One region of the Massilia endophytica genome, then DNA from elsewhere that is predicted to be linked to it. Evidence: predicted binding sites of a transcription regulator. Region 1 holds the regulator's gene; the other holds the start of a gene.
What was found. Region 1 encodes sigma-54, which starts transcription at its own class of promoters, with help from an activator protein. Its sites were predicted from a motif close to TGGCANGNAANCTGCTTT; they were not measured.
Positions count from the first base shown of each region.

Region 2: the regulator sigma-54 is predicted to act here: its motif matches at 3,518-3,535, upstream of LSQ66_RS08880 (EDSAP-1 family PEP-CTERM protein).

Region 1 is NZ_CP088952.1:5,252,794-5,257,394, reverse strand. It holds gene LSQ66_RS24115 (NAD(P)H-dependent oxidoreductase) at 1-303, opposite strand, end outside; gene LSQ66_RS24110 (LysR family transcriptional regulator) at 389-1,288, shown strand; gene hpf (ribosome hibernation-promoting factor, HPF/YfiA family) at 1,340-1,699, opposite strand; gene LSQ66_RS24100 (RNA polymerase factor sigma-54) at 1,753-3,222, opposite strand; gene lptB (LPS export ABC transporter ATP-binding protein) at 3,227-3,982, opposite strand; gene lptA (lipopolysaccharide transport periplasmic protein LptA) at 3,985-4,557, opposite strand; gene lptC (LPS export ABC transporter periplasmic protein LptC) at 4,576-4,601, opposite strand, start outside.
Region 2 is NZ_CP088952.1:1,972,311-1,976,911, reverse strand. It holds gene LSQ66_RS08895 (FAD-binding oxidoreductase) at 1-1,447, opposite strand, end outside; gene LSQ66_RS08890 (N-acyl amino acid synthase FeeM domain-containing protein) at 1,449-2,195, opposite strand; gene LSQ66_RS08885 (EDSAP-1 family PEP-CTERM protein) at 2,413-3,354, shown strand; gene LSQ66_RS08880 (EDSAP-1 family PEP-CTERM protein) at 3,588-4,547, shown strand.

The DNA.
Region 1 (4,601 bases):
CCACAGCGGAAACTGGAAGAGCACCACGTCCGCCGCGAGCAGCTTCGCCTGTTCGGCGGCGATGTCTGCGCTTTGCAGGCCGTTTTCGAAGGCATGCTTCGAGGCGGTGGTGGGCTTGAACGGCTGGCCGGGCTCGTGGGCCAGCGTGTCGGCCGCGTCCAGCCGGGCTTTCCATTCCATGGCATACAGGTCGGACACCACCACGGTATGGCCCGCGGCCTGAAGGCGGCCGACGGTGAAGTCGCGAAGCGCGGCGTTGAGCGAAGTTGGTTCGGGATGAGCGTAGATGAGCAGGATATTCATGGCTGAGCTTTCACAATAAGGAGAAGGCAGCTTACGAATTTCTCAGGTATAGTGGAAATGAATTAATAGAATTCCAGGTATTACTGTGATTAATCTGCGCGGCATCGATCTGAACCTGCTTGTGACACTGGACGTGCTGCTGAGCGAGCACAACGTGACGAGGGCGGCGCAGCGCCTGCACCTGTCCCAGCCCTCCGTGAGCGTGCACCTCGCCAAGCTGCGCGACATTTTCGGCGACCCGCTGCTCCTGCCCGGTCCGCGCGGCATGCAGCCCACGGCGCGCGCGGAGGAGCTGCGCGAGCCGCTGCGCCTGGCCCTGCAGGGGCTGGAGCAGGCCCTGGGCCCGGCCGGAGACTTCGCCCCCGCCGAAGCGGCCAATACCTGGCGCGTGGCGGCGGCGGACTATGGCGAATCGGCGGTTCTGCTGCCCGCCCTGCCCCGCCTGAGGCAGCAGGCGCCCGGCACGCGGCTGGCGGTCCTTCCCGTGGTGACCAGCCGCATCGCCAGGCAGGCGGAACAGGGCGACATCGACCTGGCCCTGCACACGAGCGAGGAGGCGCCGCCCGGACTGCGCAGGAGGGCCCTGTTCACGGAGCGCTATGTGCTGGTGGCGCGCAAGGGGCATCCGAAACTGAAGAAGGCGCCGACGCTGGCGCAGTTCTGCGCGCTGGAACACGCCATCGTGTCCCCCGGCGGCGGCAGTTTCTCGGGCGTGAGCGACGAGGCGCTGGCGGCGGCTGGCGCCACGCGCCGCGTGGTGCTGTCGGTGCCGCATTTTCTCTTCCTGCGTTCGGTGCTTGCCTCCACCGACCTGGTGGCGATGCTGCCCTCGCGCCTGCTGCGCGACGCGCCGGAACTGCAGCAGCTGGAGGCGCCAGTGCCGATTCGCGGCTACGAAATGGCCATGCTGTGGCACGAGCGCGTGCACCGCGACCCGGCGCACAAGTGGCTGCGCGAAACGATTGCTGCGGCAGTGGCGGAATGAAGGGGCACAAAAAAGGGCGCCTGTGCGCCCTTGTTTGGTGATGCCGCTGTTTTATGCGGCGCTGGCCGGAGATTCCAAGGTCTCGGCGCGATGCTTTATCGCATCATGGTTGTGGTTCTGGACTTTGTCTTTGTATTTCATGACCTGCCGGTCCAGTTTGTCGATCAGGGTGTCGATCGCGGCATACAGGTCTTGCGCCAAACTCTCCACATACACGGTCTTGCCCGACATGCGCAGGTTGATTTCGGCTTTCTGGCGTTTTTCTTTCTCGGTGAGGTTATCTACACTCAGGATGACAGCAATGTCGATCACTTGATCGAAATGGCGTCTCACGCGCTCCAGCTTGTTTTGGACGTATTCGCGAATCGCGGGGGTCACTTCGAGATGATGTCCACTGATGGTGAGATTCATACACACTCCTAAAAGATGATGTCGCTCTACAAGGCTCACGGGGAGCCCATGCACTACAAGGACTTGCGGAGGCTGACGGGAGGGATCTTCAAGGCTTCGCGATACTTGGCAACAGTACGTCGCGCAATCACCATGCCCTGTTCTCCTAGCATGTCCGCAATCTTACTGTCGGATAAGGGATTTTTCGGGTCTTCTGCTCCTGTGAATTGCACAATCAGCGCACGGATCGCGGTCGAGGAAGCTTCACCCCCAGCTTCAGTCGCGACGTGGCTACCAAAGAAATATTTCAACTCAAACATCCCATGTGGGGTGAGCATGTATTTCTGAGTTGTTACGCGAGAAATAGTACTCTCGTGTAAACCCAGTGTATCAGCAATTTCGCGCAACACAAGGGGTCTCATGGCGACGGCGCCGTGCGAGAAAAAGTTCTTCTGCCGCTCCACGATTGCTTGTGCAACGCGCAAAATTGTGTCAAACCGCTGGCGCATGTTCTTGATGAGCCACTTGGCCTCCTGCAGCTGCGCATTCATCTGCGTTTCGCCCTTGCCCTGCTTGAGCAAACTGGCATACAGCGCATTGACGCGCAGGCGCGGCATCACGTCGTTGTTCAGCGTGACGACCCAGCCGTTGCGGCCCTTCTTCACGATCACGTCCGGCACGACATAGTCTGACGCATCCTGCGCGAAGGCGGCGCCCGGATGCGGGTTGCAGCGGCGGATCACGGCCTGGGCTTCGCGCAGATCTTCCTCGTCGCAATCGAGCGCTTTCTTCAGCTTGTTGAAGTCGCGCTGGGCGAACCAGGTGAGGTGTTTTTCCACGATGCACAAGGCCATGCGGCGCGTGACCAGTGGAATGTGCGGCATGCGCCTGATCTGGATGGCGAGGCATTCGGACGCGTTGCGCGCGCCCACGCCCACGGGGTCGAAGCTTTGCAGCAGCGTGAGCGCCGTCTGCAGCTCCTCCAGCTCCACATCCGCCTCTTCCGGAATGCGCGCGTGGATTTCCTCGAGGCTTTCTTCAAGATAGCCGTTGTCGTCCAGCGCATCGATGATGAGTTCCATCAGCGCCCGGTCGCGCGGCTCCTGCACGGTGACGCGCATCTGCTCCAGCAGATGGTCGCGCAGGCTGTGGTGGCTCGCTTCCAGCTGCGGGCGCGCGTCCTCGTCGTCCGGGGCCTTGCCGCTGCCCGAACCCGACCAGTCGCTGTCGCCCTCGGCCACGCTGTCGCCTTCGTAGGGTTCGGCTTCCGCAGGCGCGGCCTCGGCCTGCGGCCCGTTCTCGCCGGGCGGTCCTTCGGCTGGCGTGGCCGCCGGCGCGCTCTGGCCGATGGCGCCGTCGGCGAGAAGGCGCACGCTGCGGTCCAGCGGGTCGTCCAGACGTTCGAGCAGGGGGTTTTCGGTTAGCAGCTGCTCCAGCTCCTGATGCAGCTCAAGCGTGGACAATTGCAGCAGCCGGATGGACTGCTGCAATTGCGGCGTCAACGCAAGATGCTGCGACGTTCGCAGTTGCAGGGATTGTTTCATGGCCTTACATGCGGAAATGCTCGCCGAGATAGACTCGGCGTACGGATTCGTCGGCGATGATGTCATCGGGGCGGCCGGAAGCCAGCACGCTGCCCTGGTTAATGATATAGGCGCGATCGCAGATGCCAAGCGTTTCGCGCACATTGTGGTCGGTAATCAGTACGCCAATGCCGCGCTCCTTGAGGAAGCGCACAATCCGTTGAATCTCTATGACCGCAATCGGGTCCACGCCAGCGAAAGGCTCGTCCAGCAGCACGAAACGCGGATTGGTGGCGAGGGCGCGCGCAATTTCCACGCGGCGGCGCTCGCCGCCTGACAGCGACAGGGCCGGATTCTCGCGCAGCTTCTCGATCTGCAGGTCCGCCAGCAGCGTGTCCAGGCGCTCGTCGATCTGCGCCTTGGTCAGGGCCTTGCCGTCCACCTTCTGGATCTCCAGCACGGCGCGGATATTCTCTTCCACCGTGAGCTTGCGGAACACGGAAGCTTCCTGCGGGAGATAGGAAAGCCCCATGGTGGCGCGCTGGTGGATGGCCAGGTTGGAGATGTCCGTGCCGCTGATGTCGATGGTGCCCGCGTCCGAAGGCACGAGGCCCACGATCATGTAGAAGGAGGTGGTCTTGCCCGCGCCGTTCGGTCCCAGCAGGCCTACCACTTCCCCGCATTCCACCTGCAGCGACACGTCATGCACCACCTGGCGCTTGCCGTAGCTCTTCTGCAATCCGCGAACGATGAGGGTACTGCCGCAGCTTTGTCCTTGCATGCTTATTTCCCCGGCGCCGGTGCAGGAGCGGTAGCCGCCCTGGAGTTCGGCTGGATCACCATCCTCACGCGGCCGCTGCCAGGCTTGCTCTGGCCGGAGGAGCTGTTCTCCACGGTGAAGAATTCCTTGCGGCTGTCGTAGGAGATGAAGGGGCCTTCCACGTCCTCGGTGGGCTTCACGCCTTCCAGGCGGCGCACCTTGGCCTTGGAGATGAGGCGCACGATTTCCGCCTTGTTGTCGTACTCGATGCGTTCGGCCTCGCCTTCGATCCACAGGTCGCCGCCATCGCGCTTCTGGCGGAAGGTGGCCAGCGCGCCGGGCGCGCCCCAGAAGGTCACGTACTGGTAGCCTTGCGGATCGGTGGTCACCAGGGCGCGGCCTGCCTTCATGATCAGGGTGCCGCGGGTGAGCACCACGTCGCCGATCAGGGTGCGGGTCTGCTTCACTTCGTCCGAAGTGCCCTGGTTCGCTTCGATCTGCGTGGGCTTGCTGGAGTCGGCTTTCTCGGCCGACGCAGGCAAGGCCGCAGCCAGCAGGGCTGCCGCGGCGAGGATTGGTTTGATCAGGTATTTCATCTTTGCTCCAATAGGCTTTTAGCGCGGGTGCGGCGGATAGGTGA
Region 2 (4,601 bases), 2.1 Mb from region 1:
AGAGTTCGCTGTAACAGGCGCGGGCGCGCTCCACCTCCTCCGCATCCTCCTTATCGTAGGCCACGGTGAGCACGCCGCCCAAGGCGCGTTCATTGATCATGCTGAAGGTCACGAAGAGATCGAAACCGTGCTTGTGGAAGATGGGCTCGGCCAGCCGGTGCAGGCGCAGCAGGTCGTCGCCCCGCATGGGAAGGATGGGCGAGACCCAGAGCATGCCGCAGTTGTCCTGGGCCGGATTGGCATGCTCGGGAAAGTCCGGCGGCAGGCCTGCGCGGCGGCGCCAGTAGGCGCCTGCGAGGAAGCGGCCGTTGGGTACGCCCCGGTTCATCTCGAACAGGGAACGTCCCAGCTGCACATTGGCGCGCAGCTTGCGCCCGGCTGTAGTGTTCCCGAGCAACTTGCCGACGCGGCCGGCCAGGTCGAGCTTGCCTTCGTCGAGGAAGCGCAGGCTGGCGCGGGTGGGCCGCAAGGCCTTGCGCAGGGCCGCGCGGGCGGCCGCCACCTGGGCCTTGCTGCCGTACAGCGCGCCGGACACGGTCCAGGCGCCGATGCCCGCGGCCGCCCGCATCTCGCGCCGCAAGGCCTGCGGCAGGGGCAGCGCGCCGCCTGCCTTGTCGCGCGGGTACACGGCGCCGCCCGAGATCACGCGCATGTCGTTGCCGATATGGAGGATGCTGCGCAAGGTGCCATCCATGCGCAGGGGACGCAGGGCGTCGACGACGGGCGCAATGTCCTCGTGTTCCGCTACGCCGCAGAGGAAATGGTTGAGCGCTTCGGTTTTCGGCATCAGCCACAGGCCGAGCGAGGTCACGATGCCGAAGCTCGATTGCGTGAAGAGGCCATCAAGGTAAGGCCCGATGCCATAGGGAAAAACGCGCTGGTTGACGGCGCCGGGGAAATGGCCGAAGCCCGTATCCAGCACTTCGCCGCTGGCCAGTACGATGCGCATGCCCGCCACGTTGGCGAAGCGGTTGCCGTAGGGCGAGTGGCCGAAGCCCCGTTCCAGGATATTGCCCATCAGGCTGGTGTCCGGCCCGGCCCCGGTGCTGTCCATCCACATGGGCAGGCCGTGCTCGCGCAGGTAGGCGGAAAGCTGGCCCTGGGTTACGCCGGGTTCGATGACGACGTAGGCCAGCTCGGCGCTTGCCTCCAGGATGCGGTTCATGCCGCCCAGGTCCACGATAACCTGGCCGTCGCTCGGCGCGCAGGCGTCGCCGTAGCCCCAGTTACGCCCCGTGCTGATGGGGTACAGGGGCGTGCCGTGGGCGGCGGCGATGCGCACCAGTTCCTGCACTTCCGGCGTGCTGCGCGGCCGCAGCACGGCCAGGGGCCGCGTGCTGCACGAGGAGGTGCTGGCGGCGTAGCGGTGCAGGGTGGCAGCGTCGTCCAGCACGCGTTCGTCGCCCAGCAGGCTGCGCCAGGCCCGCAGGGCTTCGGCGGCCGCCATCTCAGTCCCTTCCCTGGATCAGGCGGGTGGTGATGCCGGGCTCGTCCCTCAAGGGAAAGAAATAGGGATAGAAGGAACGTTCGTTGCCCTGGCTCTCCATCTGGCCTCCGTATTTGCGGATCTGCTCGCCCATATGGTTCAGGTCCAGGCGCAGCAGCACGGCCGGGGCGCCGACCCGGGTGCACTGGCGCTGGCCGCCGAAGTCCTGGAAGCCCAGCATGCGCTTGTAGAAGGCGACGTGGCGCGGATTGACCTCGATGACGTAGTCGGTATAGCCGTGGATGTTGTGGGCGTAGATGTAGGAAATGTGGATGAGGGCAGCGAACACGCGCTTGGTGACGTCCTTGTCGATCGCCAGCCGGGACGGTTCGCACAGGCGGCGGCCCTGGGCCCGCAGTTCGTCCAGCTTGTCCCGGTAGTTCTCGTCCGCCGGCAGGCCCAGCTGCGGGTCGTCCAGGCAGAGCGACATGGTCCCGACGGTGACTCCGGCGGTTTCCGCATACAGCGTAATGCGGTTCATGACGTGGCTCGTATCGGCTTCGACATCGTAGCCACGCCATCCGTACATTTTCCTCAGGAGCAGGCTGGCGGCTTCGCGCCTGCCTTCGTTGCTGGCCATCCGTATATGGAAGACCTGCGTATCGATCGGGTGGGTATGGGAGTCGGTTTCAGGTGCTTCACGAATAACCAGGTCCCGCAGAGCTCCGGCTGCTTCAAAGGAAATGATGGCGTCGTCGAATGGCTGCACGTTTTCTCCTTGCTGTGGTTGGTGTATGCAGATTCGACCCCTATGGCTGAGTGAAGTTCCGCAAATGTCGGAGTTTTTGTCATTTCTCAGGCCGGGCCCGGCCGCGTTTTGGCAAGGCATTGATTTCAAAGCAGTTTTTTTTGATGGCACATTTGCTGCTCAAAAGAGGCCATCGGCGCCAAACCGGTGACCGAAAATCCTCTTTTGGGAGTAAGCCATGAACCTCATCAAGAAAAGCCTGATGGTCACGGCGGCTGCCGCCGCCATGGGGCTGGCGGCCATGGGCAGCGCCCGGGCTGACACTTTCGCCTCCGCCATTCTGGACATCAACAACTTCCGCCTCCTGCATTCCAGCGGCGTTGCCTTCAGCACTGCGGACTTTTCCACCCTGCAAGGCACCAACGATGCCCATGCCACGGCCGGGTTGAACGGCGTGTTCTCGAACGGCGCCTCGTCGCTGGGCATCCTGAGCGGCACCACCCCCGATGTGGCCCACCAATGCGTCGGCGCCTGCTTCCCGCTGGCCGAGAATAACTTCACCCCCTTCGCCAGCCCGCCCCCGTCCCCGGGCAACTTCGGCTATGCCGACCAGCGCCTGACCGGCTCCTCGATCTCGATCGGCGGCGGCCCAGTTGGCGCCCACGCCCAAACCCGCGCCGATGCCGCGACGCTGATGAACATGCAGGATGCCTCGGGCAACTCGGACGTGGGCACCTCGACCACTTTCCAGTTCGCGCTGGGTGCCTCGGACACCATGACGATCGCCTTCGATGCCACGCCCTTTACCCAGGCCTGGGTGTCGGCCGGCGCCGGCCAGACCTCGAACGCGAATGCCCGCCTGTCCTGGAGCATCAACATCGTGGACCTGAGCACCGGCCTGTCCGTCTTCAGCTTTGCACCGGACGAGCTGAATGGCTTGAGCGTGGTCAGCCGTACTGACGCTGCGCCCGGCACCACCGAGTACAACGCCGCCCTGACCATGTTCTCCTTCTCGGAAGTGACGCCGCTGCTGTCGGCCGGCACCACCTACCAGATCACGATCCAGCACAACACGCTGGCCAATGCCCTGCAGCAGGAAGTGCCTGAACCGGGCACCCTGGCCATCGTGGCAGCCGGCCTGCTGAGCATGTCGCTGGTCAGCCGCCGCCGTAAAACCTGAACCGGTCCTCTCCCGTCGTCACTTTGCGGCGTGCCGTCACTCGCTCGACGGTACGCCGTTTTTTTCTCCGCCCGCGCGGCCGTAACTGTCGGCATTCTTTCCATCCGTTCAGGCGGGGCTGGCATGACCTGCGCAAGTCTTTGATTATTTGATGATTTTTCTCTGGCATGTTTGCTGCTTCATACGAAGCATCGGCACTGACCGGTGTCCGACAACTCTTTGGGGAGTACGCCATGCACCCGATCAAAAAATGCCTGATGGTCGCGGCGGCCGCCGCCCTGGGGCTGGCCGTCGTGGGCAGCGCCCGGGCCGACACCTTTGCCTCCGCCATTCTGGACATCAACAACTTCCGCCTCCTGCATTCGAACGGCACGGCCTTCAGCACCAGCAACTTCGCGGCCCTGCAGGGCACGAACGACGCCCATGCCACCGCCGCCCTGAACGGCGTGTTCTCGAACGGCTCCTCCTCGCTGGGTATTCTGGCCGGAGCACCGGACGTCGCCCGCCAGTGTGTGGGCACCCCCTGCTTCCCGCTGCCCAGCAACAACTTCACGCCCTTTGCGAGCCCGCCTCCGGCTCCGGGCAACTTCGGCTATGCCGACCAGCGCCTGCAAGGCTCGTCGATCTCCATCAACGGCGCCCCCGCCGGGGCCCACGCCCAGACCCGGGCGGACGCGGCGACCCAGATGAACATGCAGGACGCGTCCGGCAACTCGGACGTGGGCACGTCGACCACCTTCCGTTTTGCGCTGGGCGCGTCGGACACCATGACGGTCGCCTTCAACGCCACGCCCTATACCCAGGCCTGGGTGTCGGCTGGCGCGGGCCAGAGCTCGAACGCCAATGCCCGCCTGTCCTGGAGCATCAACATTGTGAACCTGAGCACCGGACTGTCCGTCTTCAGCTTCGCCCCGGCCGAACTGAACGGCTTGAGCGTGGTCAGCCGTACCGACGCTGCGCCCGGCACCACCTCGTACAACGCGGCCCTGACCACCTTCTCCTTCTCGCAGGTGACGCCGTTGCTGACTGCCGGCACCACTTACCAGATCACCATCCAGCACAACACCCTGGCCAATGCCCGGCAACAGGAAGTGCCTGAACCGGGCACCCTGGCGATTGTGGCGGCAGGTTTGCTGGGCATGCGGCTGGCGAGCCGCCGCTCTTTGATCTGCCACAAGGCCCTTGCGGGTTAGCGTGGAACCAAACGAGCCGATCCATATAATCGGCTCAGATGCACCACACGGAAG